3 regions of the Colwellia sp. BRX10-4 genome follow, and region 2 is predicted to be linked to each of the others. Evidence: predicted binding sites of a transcription regulator. Region 2 holds the regulator's gene; each other region holds the start of a gene.
The links. The regulator sigma-54, encoded in region 2, starts transcription at its own class of promoters, with help from an activator protein. The targets are predictions, from matches to a motif close to GTTGGCACGNNNNTNGNNT.
Positions count from the first base shown of each region.

Region 1: nirB (nitrite reductase large subunit NirB) is a predicted target of sigma-54. The motif match lies at 2,546-2,564, and genes of this name have one in related genera.
Region 3: glnA (glutamate--ammonia ligase) is a predicted target of sigma-54. The motif match lies at 3,729-3,747, and genes of this name have one in related genera.

Region 1 covers NZ_JACGVZ010000001.1:254,330-262,643, forward strand. The annotation lists gene nirB (nitrite reductase large subunit NirB) at 1-2,483, opposite strand, end outside; gene H4J67_RS01220 (bifunctional protein-serine/threonine kinase/phosphatase) at 2,699-4,480, opposite strand; gene H4J67_RS01225 (NarK family nitrate/nitrite MFS transporter) at 4,487-5,959, opposite strand; gene H4J67_RS01230 (S8 family serine peptidase) at 6,661-8,314, shown strand, end outside.
Region 2 covers NZ_JACGVZ010000001.1:23,341-31,654, forward strand. The annotation lists gene rapZ (RNase adapter RapZ) at 1-323, opposite strand, end outside; gene ptsN (PTS IIA-like nitrogen regulatory protein PtsN) at 355-810, opposite strand; gene hpf (ribosome hibernation-promoting factor, HPF/YfiA family) at 856-1,143, opposite strand; gene H4J67_RS00140 (RNA polymerase factor sigma-54) at 1,167-2,675, opposite strand; gene lptB (LPS export ABC transporter ATP-binding protein) at 2,755-3,486, opposite strand; gene lptA (lipopolysaccharide transport periplasmic protein LptA) at 3,483-4,025, opposite strand; gene lptC (LPS export ABC transporter periplasmic protein LptC) at 4,006-4,572, opposite strand; gene kdsC (3-deoxy-manno-octulosonate-8-phosphatase KdsC) at 4,569-5,114, opposite strand; gene H4J67_RS00165 (KpsF/GutQ family sugar-phosphate isomerase) at 5,116-6,081, opposite strand; gene H4J67_RS00170 (calcium/sodium antiporter) at 6,125-7,108, opposite strand; gene mlaF (phospholipid ABC transporter ATP-binding protein MlaF) at 7,425-8,231, shown strand; gene mlaE (lipid asymmetry maintenance ABC transporter permease subunit MlaE) at 8,231-8,314, shown strand, end outside.
Region 3 covers NZ_JACGVZ010000006.1:2,584-10,897, reverse strand. The annotation lists gene H4J67_RS06915 (hypothetical protein) at 1-107, shown strand, start outside; partial or broken gene H4J67_RS06910 (DUF2959 domain-containing protein) at 148-756, shown strand; gene H4J67_RS06905 (hypothetical protein) at 924-1,106, opposite strand; gene H4J67_RS06900 (hypothetical protein) at 1,156-1,374, opposite strand; gene typA (translational GTPase TypA) at 1,648-3,462, opposite strand; gene glnA (glutamate--ammonia ligase) at 3,805-5,211, shown strand; gene H4J67_RS06885 (DUF4124 domain-containing protein) at 5,323-5,844, shown strand; gene glnL (nitrogen regulation protein NR(II)) at 5,921-7,015, shown strand; gene glnG (nitrogen regulation protein NR(I)) at 7,005-8,314, shown strand, end outside.

The DNA.
Region 1 (8,314 bases), 230 kb from region 2:
GCGGGTCTAATTTGATCACGCTCAGTAACGAATTCGATGTTGCCATCGACAGTGTCAGAGTTAACAAACTGACGAAAACGCTTTAATTGCTCTTCACTTTCGATGGTTGTTTTCCACTCACATTGATAGGTATCAACAACATTTTGCATTTGCTTTTCTAATTCAGCATTAATCCCTAAGTGATCGTCCTTAACTATTTTCTCCATGTAGGCTAAGCCGCCTTCTAGGTTTTCTAACCAGACAGAAGTACGGGTTAAACGATCTGCGGTGCGCACATAAAACATTAAATAACGATCGATATATTTCACTAAGGTTTCATCATCTAAATCAGTCGCGAATAAGTCGCCATGGCGAGGCTTCATGCCGCCATTGCCACTGACGTATAAGTTCCAGCCGTTTTCAGTAGCAATAATACCAATGTCTTTACTTTGTGCTTCAGCACACTCGCGTGTACAGCCCGAAACCGCAAACTTAATTTTATGAGGAGAACGCAAGCCCTTGTAGCGATCTTCTAAGAAAATGGCCATTGCCATGCTGTCTTGTTGGCCGTAACGACACCAAGTGCTGCCAACACAAGATTTAACCGTACGTAACGATTTACCATAGGCATGACCAGTTTCCATACCTGCATCAATTAAGCGTTTCCATATCGCCGGTAATTGGTCAACACGTGCGCCGAATAAGTCGATACGTTGGCCGCCTGTTACTTTGGTATATAGGTTATATTCTTTAGCGACTTCACCAATAACAATTAACTTATCTGGGGTTACTTCACCGCCTGGCATACGGGGAACGACAGAATAAGTCCCATCTTTTTGCATATTACCTAGAAAGACATCGTTGGTGTCTTGCAGTGATACATGGTCGGGTTTTAATATGTAATCGTTCCACACCGAAGCGAGAACAGACGCTGCTGCTGGCTTACAAATTTCACAGCCTAGACCTGAACCGTGTTTTTCTATTAACAGGTCAAAGGTTTTAATTTGTTCTGCTTGCACAATGTGAAATAACTCAACACGGCTGTAAGCAAAGTGTTCGCAAAGGTCAGTGCTAATTTCTACCCCACGTTTTTCTAATTCGTGATCTGTTACTTTTTTCAATAAGGCGGCACAACCACCACAGCCTGTTCCTGCTTTCGTTGAAGACTTTACTTCACCGACATCAACGGCGCCACAATCAATAGCAGCAATAATATCGCCTTTGGTGACATTCAAACATGAACAGATAGTTGCAGTATTAGGTAAAGCATCCACGCCTAAGGTAGGTTTTTCGCCTGAGCTGGGTAAAATTAAACCGTCAGGATTTTCTGGTAATTCAATACCATTTAATGCGTATTGCAATAAGGTATCGTATTCACTGGTATCACCGACTAAAACCGCACCTATTAATTCTTTACCATTGGCACTGACCACTATTTTTTTATAAATTTGGTCAGGTTGGTTTGAATAGACGTAGCTTTTACAACCCTGAGTACGGCCATGAGCATCGCCGATCGATCCTACATCCATACCCATTAATTTTAATTTAGTGCTCATATCTGCACCAGTGAACTGCTGTTCACCGCCAATAATGTTATCGGCGGCCACTTTAGCCATAGTGTAACCTGGCGCCACTAAGCCAAAAATAAAGTTATTCCACAAAGCACACTCACCAATAGCGTAAATATTTTCGTTAGAGGTTTTACAGTTGTTATCAACCACAATGCCGCCTCGCTCGCCAACCGCTAAATCAAATTCACGTGCTAAATTATCATAGGGGCGAATACCGGCTGAGAATAAGATGACGTCAGTTTCTAAATGTGTTCCATCGGCAAAATTCATTCGGTGAACACATTCTTCACCGTCGACAATTTCATTGGTGGCTTTTTGTGTATGTACCTGAACACCAATGCCTTCGATCATTGAACGCAATAAAGCGCCGCCGTCTTTGTCTAATTGCACACCCATCAATTGTGGGGCAAACTCTACAACGTGTGTCTGCAGGCCTAGTTCTTTAAGGGCGTTAGCGGCTTCTAAACCTAATAACCCCCCACCAACAACCACACCAACTTTACCCGCTTTAGCTGACGCTTGAATGTCTTCTAAATCTTGAATAGTACGATAAACCAAACAATGGTCACGTTCTTTACCTGGAATAGGGGGAACAAAGGGGTATGATCCTGTCGCCATAACTAATTTATCGTAAGCGAAAATGTCACCCGACTCAGTCGTAACAGTTTTTGCAGCTTTATCAATATCAGTGACTTTTGCGTTGGTAAAAAAATTAACGCCTATTTCGTTGTAATATGCTGGCGTAGTCATGGCTAAATCATCAGCAGTTTTTCCAGAAAAGTACTCTGATAAGTGAACGCGGTCATAAGCTAAACGGTCTTCAGCTGATAGAACGGTAATTTCATAGCCGGCATGTTTCGCCATTTCATCAACAAAGTGATGGCCAACCATGCCATTACCAACGACGACGATCTTCTGAGGTTGTGTACTCATTTTTGGAACCCTACTTCTTTAAATTACTGCTGTATTAGCAGAATTAGATAATGATTTGTTATTAGCAATAAACGAACCAAGTAGTTTTCTCAATAAATTCAGTCAGATAGTTATTTAGGTGTGAGTTGTAACAGCGATTTTGCACTGCAGTGAAGGCATCAACGCACCAGAGGTGTGCACCATAATCATCAGCGGTAAGTGCAAAGGGGAACGGGTTAATTAATTAAAGATACCATCAAGGCAATAAACAATAAGGTTGATACTAATTGCCAAAAAAAGATAGGATCACGCTTTAACAAGGGTTGGTTTTTGTATTCTTCAACGGCAGATGAACTCGGTTTATTTAAATCACTAAAAAATTCTGAAAAGGCTCTATAGCGCTGTCTTGGGTCTGCAGCTGTTGCTTTTTGAAGGCTTAAATCTAACCACAAGGGCAGCTCTGGTCGAAACTGTTTAATGCTACGATATTGTATGTCGTTATAATTTTTAATGGTGACTTCAGCACGTTGCATTGGTTTGTAAGGAAGTTCACCAGATAACATTTCATAACAAATAACCCCCAATGAGAATAGGTCACTTTGATAATCAGCTTGCATATGCAATAAGGTTTCAGGCGCAATGTAATTTAATGAACCGTGTGGCACTTGTTCTTTTATTGTTTCTTGGTTTTCATCAAGTGAAGCGACAAATACGGTGCCGTAATCAATCAATTTAATTTGACCATATTCATCGATCATAATATTGTCGGGCTTTAAGTCGCGGTGAACTAAATCTAAACGTTGAAATGATCGTAATGCGCCGATCACTTGTTTCATTATATCGCGGACCTGCGCAATGCTAGGTTTAGGGTTGTCATGTAACCATTCACCCAGGGTTTGACCTTTAATGTATTCACATACATGGTATAAAAACTGGCTGTCTTTTTTAGCAGATAATACACGCATGACATTAACGTGTTTAATGCGTTCTCCCACCCAAGCTTCCCGCATAAAACCTTGTAAATAAAAGGCGTCATCTGAAAAGTTAGCAGAGGGTGCTTTTAACACATAAGGCTTATCTGTTTTAACATCGACGACTAAATACAAGTGTGAACGAATACTGGCGTGTATTATTTTTTTAACGAGGTAATTATCAAGCTTTTGACCAACTTTTAATGCCGGAGGGATCGCTTTTGAACTCAGGTCGCGTTCAATTTCTGCCAGTTTCCGATTCGGTATCGCGTCAATATAAACCAGTAAGCAGGTTACATTGTCATGACTACCGCGCTCAAGTGCGGTGGCAACAATTTTTTCAGAAAGAGCTTCTAAGTCAGACTTATTGGGTGATAACGGCAATGAATCAAAGAGTGTTTTAAAAGCAGCTTTACTAACAAAGTCATGAATACCATCACAACTTAGCATGAATAAATCTCCTGCCTGTAAATCGACTTGATAAACATCAACTTCTAAATGGCTATCAGCACCTAATGCGCGTGTTAATAAATCCTGTTGCCCTATTTGTTTACGATTATGATCACGGGTTATAATTTCTAATTGTTGCTGGCGATATTTTGTTATACGGGTATCGCCAACATGAAAAATATAACCGGTGTTTGATTTAGCAATAAGCGCTGAAAAAGTCGTTAGCCATTGAGGCGAGTCTTGATTAACTAGAGCATCAACAAATCCGCTTTGTGAATACAACCAGTTATTTAAACTGCTTAATACTTTAGCGGCAGATTTCTGTGTAGACCATGTTTCGGGCGTAGCAAGATACTCTTGAATAAATTGAGTGACCGCAAGTTGTGAAGCTTCAGCGGCTTTACTTGCGCTCGATACTCCATCTGCTATCGCCACAACCGCGCCTTTAGCGCGTAATTCAAGCTTTTTTGGCACAATAGCAGCAAAAGCGTCTTGGTTTTCTGCCTTTAAACCTTTATGAGAAAAACCACCAAAGCATAGTTGTAAATCTACAACCGTGCTTTGGAGCGTTTGCTTGTCTGTATTGATAACAGTCATGTTAGCTTAGTGACCGACATTAATTAATTCAACTGTGCCATCTTCACGTACCTCAGTCATTGTGCCTTTTGGCTCTACCATAAAGAGTAATGTAATAAAGCCTACCACAGCGGTAGCGGCAATCACCATAAAGAAAGTCGAGTAATCAACCATAGTTAATACGGTTAAGTAAACCACCGCACCCACGTTACCGTAAGCGCCTGTCATACCGGCAATTTGTCCCGTTAAACGACGTTTAATTAAGGGGACTGCTGCAAATACAGCTCCTTCACCCGCTTGCACGAAAAAAGAACAAGCCATAGCTGTTACTACTGCTAGGGCTAATGGCCATTCTCCGGTGATTTCAGACATGGAAAAATAACCCACAGCTAAACCTGCTGTTAAAATTAATAAGGTTTTCTTTCGGCCAAACTTGTCTGATAGCCAACCACCACCAGGACGAGACATTAAATTCATAAATGCATAAGTAGAGGCTAACATCGCTGCGTACACCATGCTTAATTCGAATGTTTCAGCGAAGAATAATGGTAACATCGAAACAACGGCCAACTCAGAACCGAAAGTTGCAAAATAAAGCACATTTAACACAGCCACTTGCTTGAATTCGTAACGATGAATTTCTTCGACCGGTTTTGAAAATAAGTGACCGTTTACTTTAATGGTTTGTTTTAATTCAATGGCAAACAAAACCACTAAGCTAATGTAGGCAATGACGGCACTTTGTTCTGTTAATAAACTGACACCGGCAGGTGATAATTTCCAGGTGAGTAAAGCTAAAGCGCCATACATAGGAATTTTCATAACGAGTAATAAGAAGAAGTCGCCCGTTGAGGTCACTTCCATTGCACCTGTTTGTTTAGGTTTGAAATACGTTGAACCCTTAGGTGTATCCGTTACGTTTTGATACCAGACAACACTGAAAACCAAGCTTAATACACCGGTAAAAGCAACGGCGTATCTCCAGCCATCTTCACCACCAAAGGCTAATGCTAGTGTAGGTAGTGACATGGCAGCAGCGGCTGAACCAAAGTTACCCCAACCCCCATAAATGCCTTCAGCCGTCCCTAATTCGTTAGCGGGGAACCATTCAGAAACCATACGGATTCCAATAACAAAACCCGCACCAATAAAACCTATTAAGAAGCGCGAAAGTGCCGCTTGTTCAAACGTATCTGCAAGCGCAAACATAAAACAAGGGATACTACAGACACCAAGCAAAACCGCGAATGTTAAGCGCGGACCGTATTTATCGGTGAGCATACCAATGACAACACGTGCTGGAATAGTTAACGCTACGTTTAATAACATTAATGTTTTTATTTCAGCTTTTGTTAGCCCTAATGAATCAGCAATAACTGACACCAAGGGAGCAAAGTTAAACCAAACAGCAAACGTAATGAAAAACGCTATCCAACTCATATGTAATGCTTTCATCTTACCTTTGAATGAAAATATATTGAGACCTTCTTGACCGCTCATGTACCACTCCTAAAATTGAGTCAATTAAATAAGCAGGTTTATTTAATACTCATCATTGATTGAGTTACGTAGAGCAAAGGTAGTGCCATCATTATTACTTTATCTATCACATTGTTTTAAAAGCTTTTATTGTTATTTCTCTTGCGCGGATGACTTTTAGTGCACAACACAATGACGATTACGCACACATAGAGTGCAAAAACAGAGTAAGTAATCAATGCATCATAAATGAGCGCTGATATTAGGCATATACCTTTAACAAGCAGTCAATAAAACAGTAATGGTATTACCTTCCTTACAAGTACAATCCTTAAAAAAACGATTGTTGTTGCGAGAGATTAGTTAGATGAGCGCTTTATGGTTGAGTCATTAGTGGGATTGATTTGAGCTTAGGTCACCAGAAAAATGATGACTGAACGGTCCGCTTGATTAAGTCTCAAGTGATGTTATTTCAGATGTAGTGGCTTGGTGTTTAAAAGTACCAAAGCCATTTATTAGCGTATGGATTAAGAGGGTGAATAAAATGGCTGTGCTAAAACAGAACGCCGCTTAAATCTCCTTAATGACTTATCTGGAAAATTAACGACTAGGGGTTTTCCCTTATATAAAGTAGGGGCTGTTCCCGATGGTCTTATTTGCCAAAATCTAGTCAAATAATAGCGTAAATAAAATACACTTTTAAAGACGGGTAGATATAAAGTATGAAGGCAACAATAAAGAACATGGCATTAACCATGTCAATCGCAGGTATCAGCCTAAGTGCAACCGCAGCTGCAGTAATTGGTTCTCAATTAGAGCAACAATTACAAAATATGACAGTAACGGACAGTGCTATGGTTGTTGTTTCCTATGATCAACTTGATGCATTAACAACTACCCAGTTGCAAAGCTTATTAAACCTTGGTTTAACTCAAGGTGTACAGTTTAAATCACTACCTATTGTTGGTGTGATGGCAAACGCCAGTCAGATTAATCACTTAGCGGCAATGCCAGGTGTTCGTTCGATATTCGCTAACCGTTCATTAGAATATTATAATGCTGAAGCACGTCAGATAACAGGTGTAGAAAAACTGCAATCTAGCACATTCGATAGTAACAATGGCATGAAATACACGGGTAAGGGCGTTACCGTTATTGTTAATGATTCAGGTATCGATGCAACATTAGATGATTTAGAATATGGCGTTAAAGTGATTGAAAATGTGCAAGGCGTTACCCATGCTCAAGCGCTTTCCTTAACAGGTTTTGACGGTATGTGGCTAGAAGGTCAACGTAACACTGACTTAAATGTTGGTCATGGAACACATTGTGCCGGTACTGTCGGCGGTTGGGGGACTCAGTCTGGCGGCAAATACCAAGGTGCGGCGCCTGGCGCTGATATTATTGGTTATGGCTCGGGCGCGGGTCTTTCTATTTTAGATGCGCTGGGCGGCTATGATTATGCTATTACCCACGTTTGGGATTTTAACTCGCCCATTCGAGTGATGAGTAACTCTTGGGGCTCTAGTGGTAAATATGACTCTGCAGGTCCAATATCTTTAGCGTCTTATAAAGCTCACAGAATGGGTATTATGTCGGTATTTGCTGCCGGTAATAGTGGTTCAGGCGAAGACACGCATAATCCATATGCTCAAATTCCATGGGGTATCTCTGTTGGTGCAAGTACCAAGCAAGGCGATTTAATCGATTTTTCATCGCGTGGTAAACGTGGTGAAAACGGTAATTTTAGTATGCCAGACGGTTCAGCTTGGACTTATATCAATGAAGTGACTATTGTTGCCCCAGGCGTTGATATTATTTCGACTCGTGCTAAAACCAATATCGCTTCTAATGGCGGTGCCGATGATATTGGCGTGATTGAAAACGAATACTTACCATTTTACACAAGAATTTCAGGCACTTCGATGGCAGCGCCTCATGTTGCCGGTATTATTGCCTTGATGTGGGAAGCTAATCCCAATTTAACCAATTTACAAATAAAAACTATTCTTCAAGAAACCGCTACTAATATGCCCGGTTACCAATCTTGGGAAGTGGGCGCGGGTCATGTCAATGCATATGCAGCAGTTGCTGGAGCCCTAGGTTATAACGAACAAAACAGTGCAACGGTGAACAATCTCAATACATTTAATGCCAATGCGATTATTATTGATGATGAAGCACCTGAGCCATTTAGCGTTTTATTTACCCCAGTAGGTGAACCTGAAGTCCATCTATTTAACGTTCAAGATGATGCCGCATGGATAAGTGCTTCGTCTGAAACATTGGCCAATCTGGTTAAACTTAAATTGGAAGCTCCAGACGGTACCGTCTATTTTGGTAACTTAACAACGCCTGTGCTAAGTAGCACCATGC
Region 2 (8,314 bases):
TGTTTAATTAAAGGATGCAAACGACGCGTTTCACTAAAACGTCGAATAAGATCAGAGTCATCGGCATCTAAATACAGGATATCGAGTTTTACCGTTTTTGGCAGATAATCTAATATCTCTGAAACATCATTAGGGTCATTGGGTAAGTTACGTACATCTAAACTAACCGCTACTTTGTCGTAATCATTAATAACGGTATGTGCTAATGCAGGCAATAAATTTACCGGAATATTATCGACACAGTAGTAGCCTAAATCTTCGAGTACACGTAAGGCGACACTTTTACCTGACCCTGAGCGACCACTGACTATCAAGAGTTTCATTTGAGTTTTCCTGGGTTATTATTAGATTTTATTAACGTTGAGCATGCTTTATTATAGTAAAAAGCTCTTGCGAATCTTTGCATTTTCTTATTTGCTTTGCGAATTGTTTAGTACTAAATATTTGCGCAATACTTTGTAAGGTATCTAAATGTTGTTGGCAGTTTTCTTCGGGTACAAATAACGCAATAATAATATCGACAGCACGGTTGTCTATCGCATCAAATTCAACGGCTTGTTCACTGGTCAGCAATACAGCAATAACTTGTGACGTGTTAGTTAATCGACCATGAGGAATCGCAATGCCATTTCCTATACCGGTAGATCCAACTTTTTCACGCGCCATTAAGCTTTCGAATAATTGATGAGTATCAATATTGTCGAATTTTTTTGCCGCAGTTGTGCTAATTATTTCAAGGAGTTTTTTTTTGCTTGTACCCTTAATTGCACACAGGGTGCAATCAAGGGTAAGGATATCTTGCAACTTCATTATACTACTTAGATTCTTTGGTGAGTGAACAGGCGATAAACAGCATTAATGCTGATTCGTTTTACCTTTGTACTTTAATATTTGCCGGTCAAGCTTAACAACAAGACTATCAATAGAGGCATACATGTCAGCATTTTCAGCTTTTGCATGTAAATCAGAGCCACTAACGTGAACAGTCGCTTCAGCAATTTGATTTGATTTTTCAACGGTGAGAACAACATGTACATTATTGATATGATCAAAATGTCGGCTTAATTTTGTCATCTTAGTCGTGACGTTTTCTCGTAAAGCTTCGGTAATGTCAACATGGTGGCCAGAAAGATTAATTTGCATAAGCTTAATTCCTCATCTTTTCGTTAAAGTAAACTTTTTCGTTGGTTAGAAGGTGGAATAGAAAGTGACTCTCGATATTTTGCTATGGTACGTCGAGCTACATTTATCCCTTGGTCGGCTAATAAATCAGCCATTTTACTATCACTAAGTGGTTTTGCTGGGATTTCGGCGGCAACAAATTTTTTGATTAGTGCACGAATAGCTGTTGATGAGCATTCGCCACCGCTTTCGGTGCCAACATGGCTTGAGAAGAAAAACTTCAGTTCGAAAATTCCACGTGGCGTATGCATGTACTTTTGTGTTGTCACTCGTGAAATGGTTGATTCATGCATATCGACAGCTTCGGCAATATCATTTAAAACCATTGGACGCATGGCTTCATTACCATGTTCAAAAAAGCCAATTTGACGTTGCACAATACAGTTTGACACTTTTAATAAAGTATCATTACGGCTTTCTAAGCTTTTAATAAACCATTTAGCTTCTTGTAAATTTGAGCGAATAAATTGTGTGTCCGCTGTCGACTTCATCGAACGTGACATCGAAGCATATTGCTGATTCACCGAAAGTTTTGGCGCAGTATCAGGGTTTAATTCGACCACCCAACGGCCATTTTTCTTTTCAACAGACACATCAGGAATAACGTACTGGTCGTCACTCTTCATCACACTATCGCCGGGTCTAGGGTCAAGTGATTGAATAAGACGTACCACTTCGCGCAGTTGGTCTTCTTTCAGTCGAGTTTTACGCATTAATGTACGATAGTCTCGGCTACCCAGCAGATTAATATGGTCACGCAAAACTAACTTACTTTCTGCTAGCCAAGGTGTAGCTGGGTCAAATTGATTAAGTTGAATGATTAAACATTCTGAAATTGAACGAGCAGCGACGCCGACAGGATCAAAGAGGTTAATACGTTTTAGTACCACCTCTATTTCATCAAGCTCTACTCCTTCAATGGCAACACTTTCTAAAATGTCTTCACTAGATACCGTTAAGTAACCGGCGTCATCAACCGCATCAATAATTGCTGTCGCTATAGTGCGGTCTGTTTCGGTAAAAGGGCTTAATTCCATTTGCCAGCGCAAATGATCTTGAATAGAGTCTTGGGTCTCGCCTTGGTAAGTATAATCTTCTGAAGAGGGGCCTGAACTTGAACTTGCTGCACCAGCTGTGTAGTTATCATCCCAAGTGGTATCCATGTTTAATTCTTCAGGGATATCGTTTTTGTCCATGGCTTCAGTAGTGGTGATTTCATCAATGGTAGGCGTAGCGTCTTCGCTACCATCAGAAGCCGGGGCTTCTTTAACATCACCAGTACCGGCAGTGTGAGCTTCTTCAAGGTTGTCAGTACTTTTATCTTCGGGATTATTTGAAGACTCATCCATTTCTAATAATGGATTGCTTTCTAAGGCTTCTTGAATTTCTTGTTGAAGCTCTAACGTAGACAGTTGCAGCAATTTGATTGCTTGCTGCAATTGTGGCGTCATGGTTAATTGTTGTCCTATGCGGAGTTGTAGAGTAGGGCGCATTTAGGTCATTAACTTCCTATTATTTTTAATGGGATATTTTCGTTTTTTTCATACGAAGATATTATTCACTTACTGACTACTATAGCGTGAATTGTTCACCAAGGTATACATCTCTTACATGTTGATTTGCAAGAATTTGATCTGCAGTACCTTCTGCAATAAGTTCACCATGACTAACAATATACGCATGTTCACATACATCGAGAGTTTCACGTACATTGTGATCAGTGATCAACACACCAATGCCACGTTCTTTTAAGTGTAGAATAATTTTTTTAATATCACCTACTGAAATTGGGTCAACACCAGCAAAAGGTTCATCTAATAAAATAAATTTTGGTTCAGCAGCTAAAGCGCGGGCAATTTCTACTCGGCGGCGTTCACCACCCGATAAGCTCATGCCTAAATTATCTTTGATATGACCTATGTTGAATTCTTCAACAAGATGTTCTAATTTTTCTTCACGTTCAGCATCTGATAATTCTTTTCGTGTTTGTAAAATAGCCATAATATTATCGTAAACACTGAGTTTTCGAAAAATAGAGGCTTCTTGTGGTAAATATCCGATGCCTTTTCTAGCACGCTCATGCATAGGCGCTAACGTCAGGTTTTCGTCATTTAAAATAATATCGCCACTATCACTTTCAACCAAACCAACGATCATATAAAAAGAAGTTGTTTTTCCGGCACCATTTGGGCCCAGTAAACCGACTATTTGTCCTGCTGAAACTTGCATACTGACATTTTTAACCACTTTTCTGCCTTTATAGGCTTTGGCAAGGCCTTTTGCCATTAGGGTGCTAGTGCTCATAAATTAATTTTTTCCTGAGTTTTCGCGTCTGTGGTTGTCGCTTTAATTTTTTCTTTTGGCTGAAAAATCGTTTTAGTGCGTTCGTTAGATTTACTTTCAGCATTAACATACTGAGTGGCAATATTGTAAGTAATTCTACTGCCACTAACTTCACTGCCTTCTTGCTGTAATAGCGCATTTCCTGAAATGATCACTAAATTATTTGCAGGCTCATATCTTATTTCGTCGGCTTGTAAGCTAAGTGGAGTGCCATCGGCTAAGGTTTGTTTAAAGGTTGCTGGCTTCCCTTTAGCGATGTAGGTTTTTTCTTCACTGCCTGATTGAGTCAGCACTTGTACTAAATCAGCACGTATAACTAATGAACCTTGAGTGATCACCACGTTATCAATATAGCTGAATATTTTATTTTTAAGATCAACGGCTTGTCTTGAAGCGTTAATTTCAATCTTTTGTTTTATATCAAATTTTTCAGCGAAAGCTGACGAAAATAGCGGAGTTGATAACAATAAGCACAGTAGGCTATTTTTTAACAATTTCATAAATTGATTTCACATGTTTAGTTAGTGTCATTTGGTTGGTGTTTAAGTCGACAATTAAACCTTTACCATCGATGGTAAATCCTTTACCGATAATTTTAATTTCTTGTTCTGAACTTATGATGTTAGTTTTTAGATCAAGTTCAAAGTATTTTCCTTGAACTTCTTGTAATAAGCTATCGGGATCTGTTGCTAACAGGCGGACATGCTTTTCTAATTTCACCCGGTTGTTATTGTATAATATGCCTTCATTGGCAGATATTTTCCATGCGGGCGCATCATTTTTTGGATGAAGTGTGTATTGAGGAAACTCAAAGTTGGTAATACTTAACTCAGGGTAATGTTCCATACGATGGGCATCAACAACATAAGCTAAACTTCCTTGATGTTTATAAACATTACTGTGTAAATTTTCGGCAATAAAATCAGGGGTCAGCGTCTTATCAATCGCTTGTAACTGTGGTGCTGAGGAATTTCTCCATTCAATTATACCGTAAACGCCTCCCGCAATTAGAAAAAACAACAAAGTTAAACTATAAAGTCGATTCATATACTCGCACCCGAAGCATTTGCTAAGGTGTTTTGGCTAAGCATGATTAAATCGCATATTTCTCGAACAGCACCAAAACCGCCATGGTTAAAAGTGGTGTAATTTGCGATAGATAAAATACTTGGGTGGGCATCTTGAACAGCAATACCCAAGCCTACGGCTTTGATACACTCATAATCAGGCATATCATCACCAATATAAGCAATTTCCTCGAGGGATAACTTTAATTGCTTAGCCATCGTTTTCAAGGCGGGTAATTTATTTTCTTCACCTTGCACTATATATTTAACATTTAAGGCTGACATACGTGTTGCGACAATATTTGATGTTCTCCCGGTGATCACCGCTACATCGACACCGCTGGCGCCTAATGCTTTTATGCCGTAGCCATCTTTAGTGTGAAAAGCTTTTAATTCTTCACCATCGTTACCCAAATAAATACGGCCATCAGAAAAAACGCCATCAATATCACATATCAGTAGCTTTATTGTTTTCATGGTATTGAATGCTGTGTCAGTAATTTCGCCATAGAGTGTTTGCATATTAGATAAGACCTGATTTTAGTAAGTCGTGCATATTCATTGCGCCAATAGGTATATTATTGTCATTAACAATAATTAAACCATTAATTTTTTTGTCTTCCATGATCTTTAAGCCTTCGGCGGCTAGCATATCTTGATGAGCTACAGTGGGATTTTTTGTCATCACTGATGCAATAGTATCGAGATGTATATCAATACGTTCATCAAGAATACGACGTAAATCTCCGTCAGTGAATAAGCCTTGTAATTGACCACTCTCGTCGACTACCGCCGTCATCCCCAAACCTTTTAACGATACTTCAACCAACGCATCCTTAATTTTAGCATTAGCATTTACAGTTGGTAAGCGCTCACCACTATGCATTATATCGCTAAGACGAAGTAATAGGCGTTTTCCTAAACTACCACCGGGATGAGAGAGTGCGAAGTCGTCAGCGGTAAAGCCGCGAGCATTTAATAAGGCAACAGCGAGTGCATCACCCATTACTAGGGTTGCTGTGGTACTTGATGTTGGCGCTAATCCTAGTGGACAAGCCTCTTGTGAAACAGCAACACAGACATGGGTATCGCCTAGTTTTGCTAAGGTTGAGGCTGGATTCCCCGTCATCGCAATAAGTTTAGCGCCAATACGTTTTATGACTGGCACTATTGCTAACACTTCACTGGTTTCGCCCGAGTGCGAAATAGTTAACACGACGTCATCACCGGTAATCATACCTAAATCACCGTGACTTGCTTCACCAGGGTGAACAAAAAAAGAAGGTGTACCAGTGCTCGCCAGCGTTGCAGCAATCTTGCCACCGATATGGCCTGACTTGCCCATGCCAGCAATAATAACCCTACCTTTACAGTTAAACATTAACTGACAGGCATATTCAAAGTTCTCATCAATGTACTGGGCTAACTCTGCAATAGCCTGTTGTTCTATGTGAATAACGTCTAACGCTAGTTGTTTAAAATCGTTCATTATTAGCCCGTTTTTATTTTGTAAATTGCTATTATAGTGTTTGTTATTGCTTTATTTGACTAAAAAGTAGCGCTTGATAAGCGATAAAAGCGCCTATTAATAACAAACCTTTTAAGCGGCCAATGCAAAACTTTCCGGCACGACGAGTAAAACACAGTATAAATAATAATACGGTAACGCCAAGCATGTAAGGAGCGTCACGTGCTGCGGCATCTGAATCTACTTCGCCCGGTGCAATTAAGCCAGCGAGCGAGAGTACGGCCAAAATATTAAAGATATTAGAGCCAATAATACTCCCTAGCGCTAAATCATCTTCTTTCTTGATAATACTCATAATACTTGCCGCAAGTTCTGGCAAGCTTGTGCCAACGGCAATAACGGTCAAACCAATCACTAAGTCACTGATGCCAAATGCTTTAGCAATAAAAACGGATGAATCGACCAGGTAGCTAGCACTCATAGGTAAGAAAATAATACCAACGACTAGCCAAAGTAAAGATTTAGGTTTGCTAACCGCGTCTGGCACTTCTTGTTCTGCTTCAATGATCAATGGATCATCAATTGGCCGAGTTTTAGAGGCTCTTATGGTGATAAAAAGTAACGCAAATATATAAACAAAAAAGCCGATCATCAGTGATAAGCCTTCGTTAAAGCCAAAGTAATCGTCAGAAAGCATCCAATAGGCTAGGGCGGTAACAATTAAAATTAATGGAATTTCTCGTCTTACCGTTGATGAGGAAACGTTTAAAGGTTGAAATAATGCTGTTATACCGAGTACCAAAGCAATGTTAGTAATGTTTGAACCGATTGCGTTACCGATAGCTGTATTATTGTTACCGTCTAAAGATGCTGTCGCTGCAATCATCATTTCTGGAGCAGATGAACCCATGGCAACAATAGTTAAACCAATAATCATCGGTGAGATACCAAAATTTCTTGCTAATGATGAGGCACCAAAAACAAATTTATCAGCACTCCATACCAGAGTAACAAGTGAAACAAGTAAAATTAGAATCTGTAATAACATTAAGGGCTCCTATATTAAGAGCGTAAATTGTCGCTGGTTGCGAAGCAAAAACAAAGAGAAATAATCAGATCTTGGTAAAAAAGTGCCCAAAAGGCGGTTTTTTTACATGCCATTGTTAAAAAATAGCCAAAGTAAAAATTTCGTTAAAGCAAAAATATATCTTCTGAGAGTAAAATCTTACACTTTATTACGTTTTTACACGCTTTCTTACGATTTTTATTTACATTTTTAACGCAATTTTAATGACGTTTTTTGATTGCTCAGGTAAAATTCACCTGACTTTAATAATAACAACCAGTGACGTTATATAAATCTTATGCCTGAAAACTTGGTCGATATCCAGAACCTTACGTTTAAACGTGATGAACGAGTGATCTATGATGATATTAGTCTGTCGATCCCTAAAGGAAAAGTTACCGCGATAATGGGGCCAAGTGGTATTGGTAAAACCACCTTATTACGTTTAATTGGCGGTCAACTCAGACCAAATTCAGGTAAAATACTTTTTGACGGACAAAATATTCCAACATTATCACGCAGTGCACTTTATGAAGCGCGTAAACGTATGAGCATGTTGTTTCAAAGTGGCGCGTTATTTACCGATATGAGTGTTTACGACAATATTGCTTTTCCGATGCGCGAACACAGTACCTTGTCAGAATCGTTAATTGAAAAAATGGTATTAATGAAACTTGAGGTCGTTGGTTTACGCGGTGCACGAAATTTAGCACCTGGCGAACTTTCTGGTGGCATGGCACGAAGAGTTGCCCTTGCCCGCGCTATCGCCTTAGACCCTGAACTTATTTTGTATGATGAGCCTTTTGCGGGACAAGACCCTATTTCAATGGGTGTTATTGTTCGTTTAATAAAAGATTTAAATGAAGCATTAGGTTTAACCTCAGTTGTGGTCTCACATGACGTTACAGAAGTAATGAGTATTGCCGATTACATTTATATTATTGCTGAAAAGAAAATTATTGGTCATGGCACACCGTCAGAGATAAGTAAGCAAACATCACCACTGGTGCAACAATTTATTCAAGGTGAGGCTGATGGTCCCGTACCATTTCATTTTCCTAGCGCCCCTTATCAAGATGAATTAATGGGTAAGGAGCCTAAATAATGAATAGTTTACAAAGTTTAGGGCATAACATTATTGCCACGATTACGGGATTAGGGCGAGCAATAGTTTTATTACTTTCTGCA
Region 3 (8,314 bases), on a different contig from region 2:
ACTACACTTTAGCAGCGACAGGAGTCTTATTCTTTATGGCGATTCCTGGCCTTATTTTTCATCTGTGGGCAATCATCGATGCTGCTCGTTATAACGGTAGGAACTAATGAATAAGATTATAATTAAGGTCTCGTTTTTTTTCTTTTACTGTCAATAGTAGGCTGTCAATCTGCTTACTATTCAGCCATAGAAAAAGTAGGTAAACATAAACGTGATATATTAATCGATCGTGTTGAAACTGCTACTGAGTCACAATAGGAAGCAAAAGAAGAATTTAAAAATGCCTTAGAACAGTTTTCTGCATTAGTAAATTTTGATGGTAGTGAACTGCAACAACAATATGTAATAAGTAATGAACACTATCATACGAGTAAAGTTGCTGCTGAGGATGTAACTACTCGTATTAATTCAATTGAAGCTGTCGCTGAAGCTTTGTTTAATGAATGGAGTAGTGAATTAGAACAATTTACTAATCAATCCTTAAAACGCCAAAGTCAATCGCGTTATAACAAAACCGAAAAGCGTTATACTTCAGTGATTGAATCAATGCGTAATGCGGAGAAGAGAATGCAACCTATTCTTGATGCGCTTAAAGATAATATGCTTTATTTAAAACATGTTCTTAATGCGCGAGCTATCGGTGAGCTTAAAATAGAATATAAATTAATTGAATAAGATGTTGAACGCTTAATTAACGAAATGAACAATTCAATTAACAAATCACAAACATTCATAAAATCACTTAAAAACCCTTAGTACAAAAGGAGCACTTTTATGAATGTCTGCTTAGCGTAAGAAAAGGAATAGTAAATGGGAATAGGTGCTAGCTTGTTTATGTTAAATTAGCCGCCATCGCTCCATTACTTGATAACAGAGACTTACTCTTTATTAGTAGGATTTTATGTTGCTGAGATTATAAGTTATCACGTGTCATTACTTGATCTAGCGTGTGATAAGGGAGGATTAGCAATAAAATCACTTCGATCTTGTTTTTGGTTAATCGCGGTAAGTAAGCTTGACAGCTCTCTTATTTGACTCGGACCCGCTCGGCCTTCTTCAAAAAGTTGACTTAATCGTTGTAACATTTTGAGTTGCTCTGGAGACATTTCGAAATTCCCTTTCTTAATAATATTATTTAAAGATACCGCTTGGTCGTTATGAAGCTGTGGCATGTTGGGGGTAAATAGAGTCTTGTATGGGCAAAGTTATTTCCCTGCCATCATCAATGTACTCTTGATAAAGGACTTTTAACTCTCTGCGTTCGATAACGTTAGCTTTATCAGCAACAGCTTTTTCAAATAGATCATTTAAACGATTTAATTTTCTCTGCACCATAATAAGTTTGCTCCCTGCACCGTTACTTTTAAAGTTCATATGCAACTAATCGTATCAGTAAAACTAATATTCACCAGTGAGGTGTAATGATTAGCGTCAACTCAACATTTAGACATAACTAACTCACTTAATTAATTTTCATTAAAAAACAATAAATTAAAATACAATTACCCACTTTATTAACAGTGTATTGTGTTACTTCCTATGTGTTTTTAAGACATGTCTTACGCAATATTACGTTTAGGCTTACTGAAATTTACTGACAAAAAAACCAGCCGAAGCTGGTTTTTATCAATCGTCTAGATAAGAGGCTTATTTAGGACGAGTATCACGCTTACGTTCATTTTCTTTTAAAAGCTTTTTACGAATACGAATGCTCAGTGGTGTAACTTCAACTAGCTCATCGTTATCAATAAACTCAAGCGCTTGTTCAAGTGACATGACAATAGGCGGTGTTAACGTTTGTGCTTCATCAGTACCTGATGAACGAACGTTAGTTAACTGCTTACCTTTAAGAGCGTTTACTGTTAAATCGTTGTCACGGCTATGAATACCAATAACTTGACCTTCATAAATATCAACACCGTGTCCGATTAACATACGACCACGTGATTGTAAGTTGAATATTGCATTCGTTAATGCTTTACCTGTTGCATTACCGATCATTACACCATTTTTACGTTGGCCAATGTCGCCACCTTTATGAGGTCCGTATTCAAAAAATGTATGATAAATCAAGCCAGAACCTGACGTTAATGTCATGAATTCAGTTTGGAAACCGATCAAACCACGACTTGGCATGATAAAGTCCATACGAATACGACCCGTTCCGTCAGGTGCCATATCTGTTAATTCAGCTTTACGAACACCCATTCTTTCCATTATAGGTCCTTGATGCTGCTCTTCAACATCAATGGTCACGTTTTCATAAGGTTCTTGTATTTGACCATCAATCTCACGAATAATAACTTCAGGACGTGATACTGCTAACTCAAAACCTTCACGGCGCATGTTTTCAATTAAAATGCCTAAGTGAAGCTCACCACGACCTGATACTTTAAATTTATCAGCATCAGGAAGTTGCTCAACACGTAAAGCAACGTTGTGAATTAATTCTTTGTCTAAACGGTCTTTGATGTTACGTGAAGTAACATACTTACCTTCTTTACCACAAAATGGTGAAGTGTTTACTTGGAAAGTCATATTGATAGTAGGTTCATCAACAGATAATGCTGGTAAGCCTTCAACTTCTGTAGGACAACAAACCGTATCAGATATTTTTAACTCGCCTAAACCAGTAATAGCAATAATATCGCCAGCAAAACCTTCTTCGATATCAAGTCTTTCTAAACCTAAGTAGCCGAATACTTTACCAACTTTAGCATTATGAATCTTGCCAGTTGCTAATTTAATCGTCACTTGTTGGTTTGGTTTAACAGAACCACGAGTAATACGGCCAACACCAATTACACCTAAGTAAGAGCTGTAATCAAGTTGAGATATTTGCATTTGAAATGGACCATCTGGATCCGCTGTTGGTGCTGGCACTTCTTTAAGAATAGTATCAAATAAAGGTGTCATGTCTGTGCCTGTTACGCCTTCTTCAAGCGAAGCCCAACCATTAATTGCTGAAGCGTAAACAACTTTAAAGTCAAGCTGTTCATCTGTAGCGCCAAGGTTGTCAAACAATTCAAAAACTTGATCCATAACCCAATCAGGGCGAGAACCAGGCTTATCAACTTTATTAATAACTAGGATTGGCTTTAAACCTTGAGCAAACGCTTTTTTCGTTACGAAACGCGTTTGTGGCATAGGGCCTTCTTGTGCATCAACGATAAGTAAAACCGAATCTACCATTGACATAACACGTTCAACTTCGCCGCCGAAATCAGCATGGCCAGGAGTATCAACTATGTTTACACGGTAACCGTTCCAGTTAATAGCCGTATTTTTAGCTAAGATTGTGATACCACGTTCTTTTTCGATATCATTCGAATCCATCGTGCGTTCTTCAAGACCGCCGCGGGCATCAAGGGTACCTGATTGTTCTAATAATTTATCAACCAAAGTTGTTTTACCATGATCAACGTGGGCTATGATGGCAACATTACGTAATTTATCTAACACGGGTTTTACTCACTTCTTGCAAGACTTTTTCATCAAAAGAATATAGGGCTATAATTGGGCGCGAATTATACAGCAACGAAGTCAACAAAGACAGCAACAAATATTTCAGTACCTATTAAATTCTCCATACACGAATCGTAATGCACTGTTATACTCTTAAGCACCAACAACTAGCAGACGCACCAATTTGGCGCTACCAACGCACAAAGGTGGTGCAGACAGGCTTTAGTAAATAAGTTAACACCTTATATATAAGGGTTTTATCTGTTGGCATGAATTTCGCTTTATGCCCGTCATGCGAAATGCAAACGTATTTTATTTTAATGACACTGGAGACTTTACATGTCACAAGCCGTATTAGATTTAATCAAAGACAACGATGTTAAATTTGTTGACCTACGTTTTACTGATTCAAAAGGTAAAGAGCAACACGTTTCAATTCCTTATCACCAAGTAAATGAAGACTTTTTTGAAGACGGTAAAATGTTTGATGGTTCTTCTATCGAAGGTTGGAAAGGTATTAATGAATCTGACATGGTAATGATGCCTGATGCTGATTCTGCGGTATTAGACCCTTTTACAGATGCAGTAACATTAAATATTCGTTGTGATATTTTAGAACCAAGTACAATGCAAGGCTACAGCCGTGATCCTCGTTCGGTTGCTAAACGCGCTGAAGAGTACTTACGTAGCACAGGTATCGCTGATACTGTATTGATTGGTCCTGAGCCAGAATTCTTCTTATTTGATGATGTACGCTTCAGTACTGATATGAGTGGTTCTTTCTATAAGATTGATGATAAAGAAGCTGCTTGGAATTCAGGTACTGAATACGAAGAAGGCAATATGGGTCACCGTCCAGGTGTTAAAGGCGGTTACTTCCCAACGTCTCCTGTAGATTCATCACAAGATATTCGTTCAGCCATGTGTTTGGTTATGGAAGAAATGGGCTTAGTTGTTGAAGCGCATCACCATGAAGTAGCAACAGCTGGTCAAAACGAAATTGCATGTCGCTTCAATACCTTAGTTAAAAAAGCTGATGAAGTTCAAATATACAAGTATGTTGTTCATAACGTTGCTCACGCTTACGGTAAAACAGCAACTTTCATGCCTAAGCCATTAGTTGGTGACAACGGCTCTGGTATGCATGTTCATCAATCACTTGCCAAAGACGGTGTTAACTTATTCGCTGGTGATAAATACGGTGGCTTATCTGAAATGGCGCTTTATTATATTGGTGGTATTATTAAGCATGCTAAAGCATTGAATGCTTTTACTAACCCAGCAACTAATTCTTACAAACGTTTAGTTCCACATTTTGAAGCGCCGGTAATGCTTGCATATTCTGCACGTAATCGCTCTGCATCAATTCGTATACCGGTTGTTCCATCACCAAAAGCAATGCGTATTGAAGCTCGTTTCCCTGATCCAGCAGCAAACCCATATTTAGCTTTTACGGCTTTATTAATGGCTGGTCTTGATGGTATTAAAAACAAAATTCATCCTGGTGATGCGATGGATAAAGATTTATACGATTTACCAGCAGAAGAAGCTGCAGCTATCCCACAAGTAGCAACATCGCTTGAAGATGCCTTACAAAGCTTAGAAGCTGATTATGAGTTTTTAATCGCTGGTGGTGTTATGGATAAAGATATGATTGATGCATACATTGCTATTAAACGTGGTGAATCACAACGCGTAAACATGACAACTCATCCATTAGAGTTTGAATTATATTACAGCGTATAATCTTGACTATATGATTAAATGAAAAAAAGCTCACTTCGGTGAGCTTTTTTGTGGCAAATAGACGATTAATTATATAAGTTTAAGGTAACTATTTTAAGTTGAGCTAAATTTTTGCGTTATTCTTTATTGTTATTAACTTTAATCATCACATTACTTAGTTGTAATACCTTTGCGACGGCAACCAAAATTTATGTTTGGAGAAGTGATGATGGTATCTTAGTTTTTTCTGATAGCCCTCAAGCTGGTGCGGAAGAAGTTGAAATAAAAAAACCCAATACGGCCTCTTCTATTGATACCTCAATGCTAGATTTAACGCCAAAAATTATCAAAGATGATTACCAAGTTGAAATTAACCAACCTAAACAAAATGCCACGGTTAGAGACAACACTGGTTCTGTTTACATAGCAGGTAGTATCAAACCTATCTTTAAACAAGGCTTAGCTATTCAACTTTTTTTAGATGGTAAACCCCATCAACCTCCGCAATCTCACTCGATGTTTGTGCTACGAAATATAGATCGCGGCGAACATATCATAAAAATGCAATTACTTAATGATAAAGGCAAGATAATTGCATCATCAAAGCCTATAACCTTTTATATGCATAGAGCATCGGTTAATAACGCAAATTAAGTAGCATTTGCTGCAACTTGCACCAAATGTAACTACATTAATATTTTGTCGCACTACATCAGTGCAAAAGGTTTTTATGTCTAGCAACAGCAATAGAGATCAACAATTAAAATTTAGCTACCAACAAAAGCTGCCAAATCAGATGGTTACGGCACTTGTAGTGCTAGATAATAAATTAACGATTAAATATGTTAACCCTGCAGCAGAAGCGTTATTAGTTAAGAGTTTTAACAAGCTGTGCAACTTACCAATTACAACAGTCTTCTACAATTCTCCTATTAAAAAGGAACGTTTAGAACAACTGCTGACTTCTGGCCAAGAATTTAGTGACAGTGATGTCACTATTGAATTTTTTGATCACAGCCGTATTACCGTGGAAATAACAGCCTCGTCTGTTGAGTTCAACAAACAGCCACATATAATCTTAGAATTCAAACAGATTGATCAGCAAAAACAAATGAGTATCGAAGCATTTCAGCACCAGCAATGGGAGTCGTCTCGAGATTTGATACGTGGGCTTGCACATGAAATTAAGAATCCATTAGGCGGTCTTCGTGGCGCTGCACAATTATTAAGTAAAGAATTAACGCAAGAGCAACAAGAATATACTGAAATGATTATTGAACAAGCCGACCGTTTAACTAATTTGGTTGACAAGCTTTTAGGCCCTAATCAATTACCTCAAATGGCAGAACAAAATATTCATATTGTCTTAGAGAAAGTTTTTAAGCTGATTAATTTTAACAACCCTAAAAATATTAAATTTATTAGAGACTATGACCCCTCTATTCCTGAAATAAGTTTTGATCAAGATAAGCTTCAACAAGCGGTTTTGAATATTGTTAATAACGCCGTTCAAATTATTGATGAGGGCTGTAACATAACCCTCAAAACAAGAGCCGCTAGTAATAAAACCATTAATGGAAGACGGGTAAAACTCTGTGTTCAAATCAGTGTTATTGATAATGGCCCTGGTATTCCGAAAAAGATTCAAGACACTCTATTTTACCCTATGGTATCTGCACGCGATAACGGTACAGGTTTAGGCTTGTCTATTTCACAAACCTTAGTGCAACAGCACAAAGGTAAATTATCTTGCTATAGCCGACCAGGTCATACTGAGTTTTTAATTTTACTGCCTTTACAAGAAGAGAATAATAATGAATGTTGAGCAAGTTTGGATTGTAGATGATGACAGCTCTATTCGCTGGGTGTTAGAAAAAGCCTTATCAGGAGCAAATATATCTGTAGCCTCTTTTGAGAAACCAGAAGACTTACTCATCGCCCTAGAGCACCAACAACCAGAAATAATAATTTCTGATATAAAGATGCCAAATATTGATGGTATGACGTTACTTAGCCGTGTTAGTGAGAATTTTCCTAACCTACCGGTGATCATAATGACTGCACATTCAGATCTCGATAGTGCTGTAAATGCCTATCAGGGTGGCGCATTTGAATACTTACCTAAACCTTTTGATACTGACGAAGCTATTTCTCTAACAAAACGGGCGCTAACACATGCTCGGGAACAAAGTGCTAAACGTAAGCACTCTATAGTAGCACCTGATCCCGTTGGAATAATTGGCGCGGCTCCAGCTATGCAAGAAGTTTTCAGGGCAATTGGACGATTATCACGTTCGAGTATCAGTGTACTCATTAATGGCGAGTCTGGTACAGGTAAAGAGCTTGTCGCACATGCCCTTCACACGCATAGTCCACGATCGAATGCTCCCTTTATTCCCTTAAATATGGCTGCAATACCAAAAGATTTAATTGAATCAGAGTTATTTGGCCATGAGAAAGGTGCGTTTACTGGCGCGAATGCCGTAAGACAGGGTCGCTTTGAACAAGCGCATAAAGGAACCTTGTTTCTTGATGAAATTGGCGATATGCCTTTAGATATTCAAACACGTTTGTTACGTGTGCTCGCCGATGGACAATTTTATCGCGTTGGTGGTCATTCACCTATTAAAGTTGACGTAAGGATCATTGCGGCTACACATCAGAACCTAGAGGTTCAAGTCAGTAATGGTGAATTTCGTGAAGATCTATTTCACCGTTTAAATGTCATTAGAATACAGTTACCCAGTTTACGTGAACGCAAGGAAGATATTGAACAGCTCATTAATCATTTTTTACATTTAGCTGCAAAAGAATTAGAGGTTGAACAAAAAACCCTGCACAAAGCCACACTTAGTTATTTACAACAATGTGCGTGGCCAGGAAATGTTCGTCAGCTTGAAAATATTTGTCGTTACTTAACGGTAATGGCAAGTGGTAAAGAAATTATATTAGATGATTTACCGAGTGAACTTGCTGAGAATACCCCATTAACAAACCCTACTGCAAAAGCTTCATCATGGCCAGTTGCATTGCAAGAGTGGGTTGATGAGCAATTAGCCAAAGGGAATAACAATATTATTGATACCGCTTTGCCTGAATTTGAAAAAATACTATTAGAGCGTGC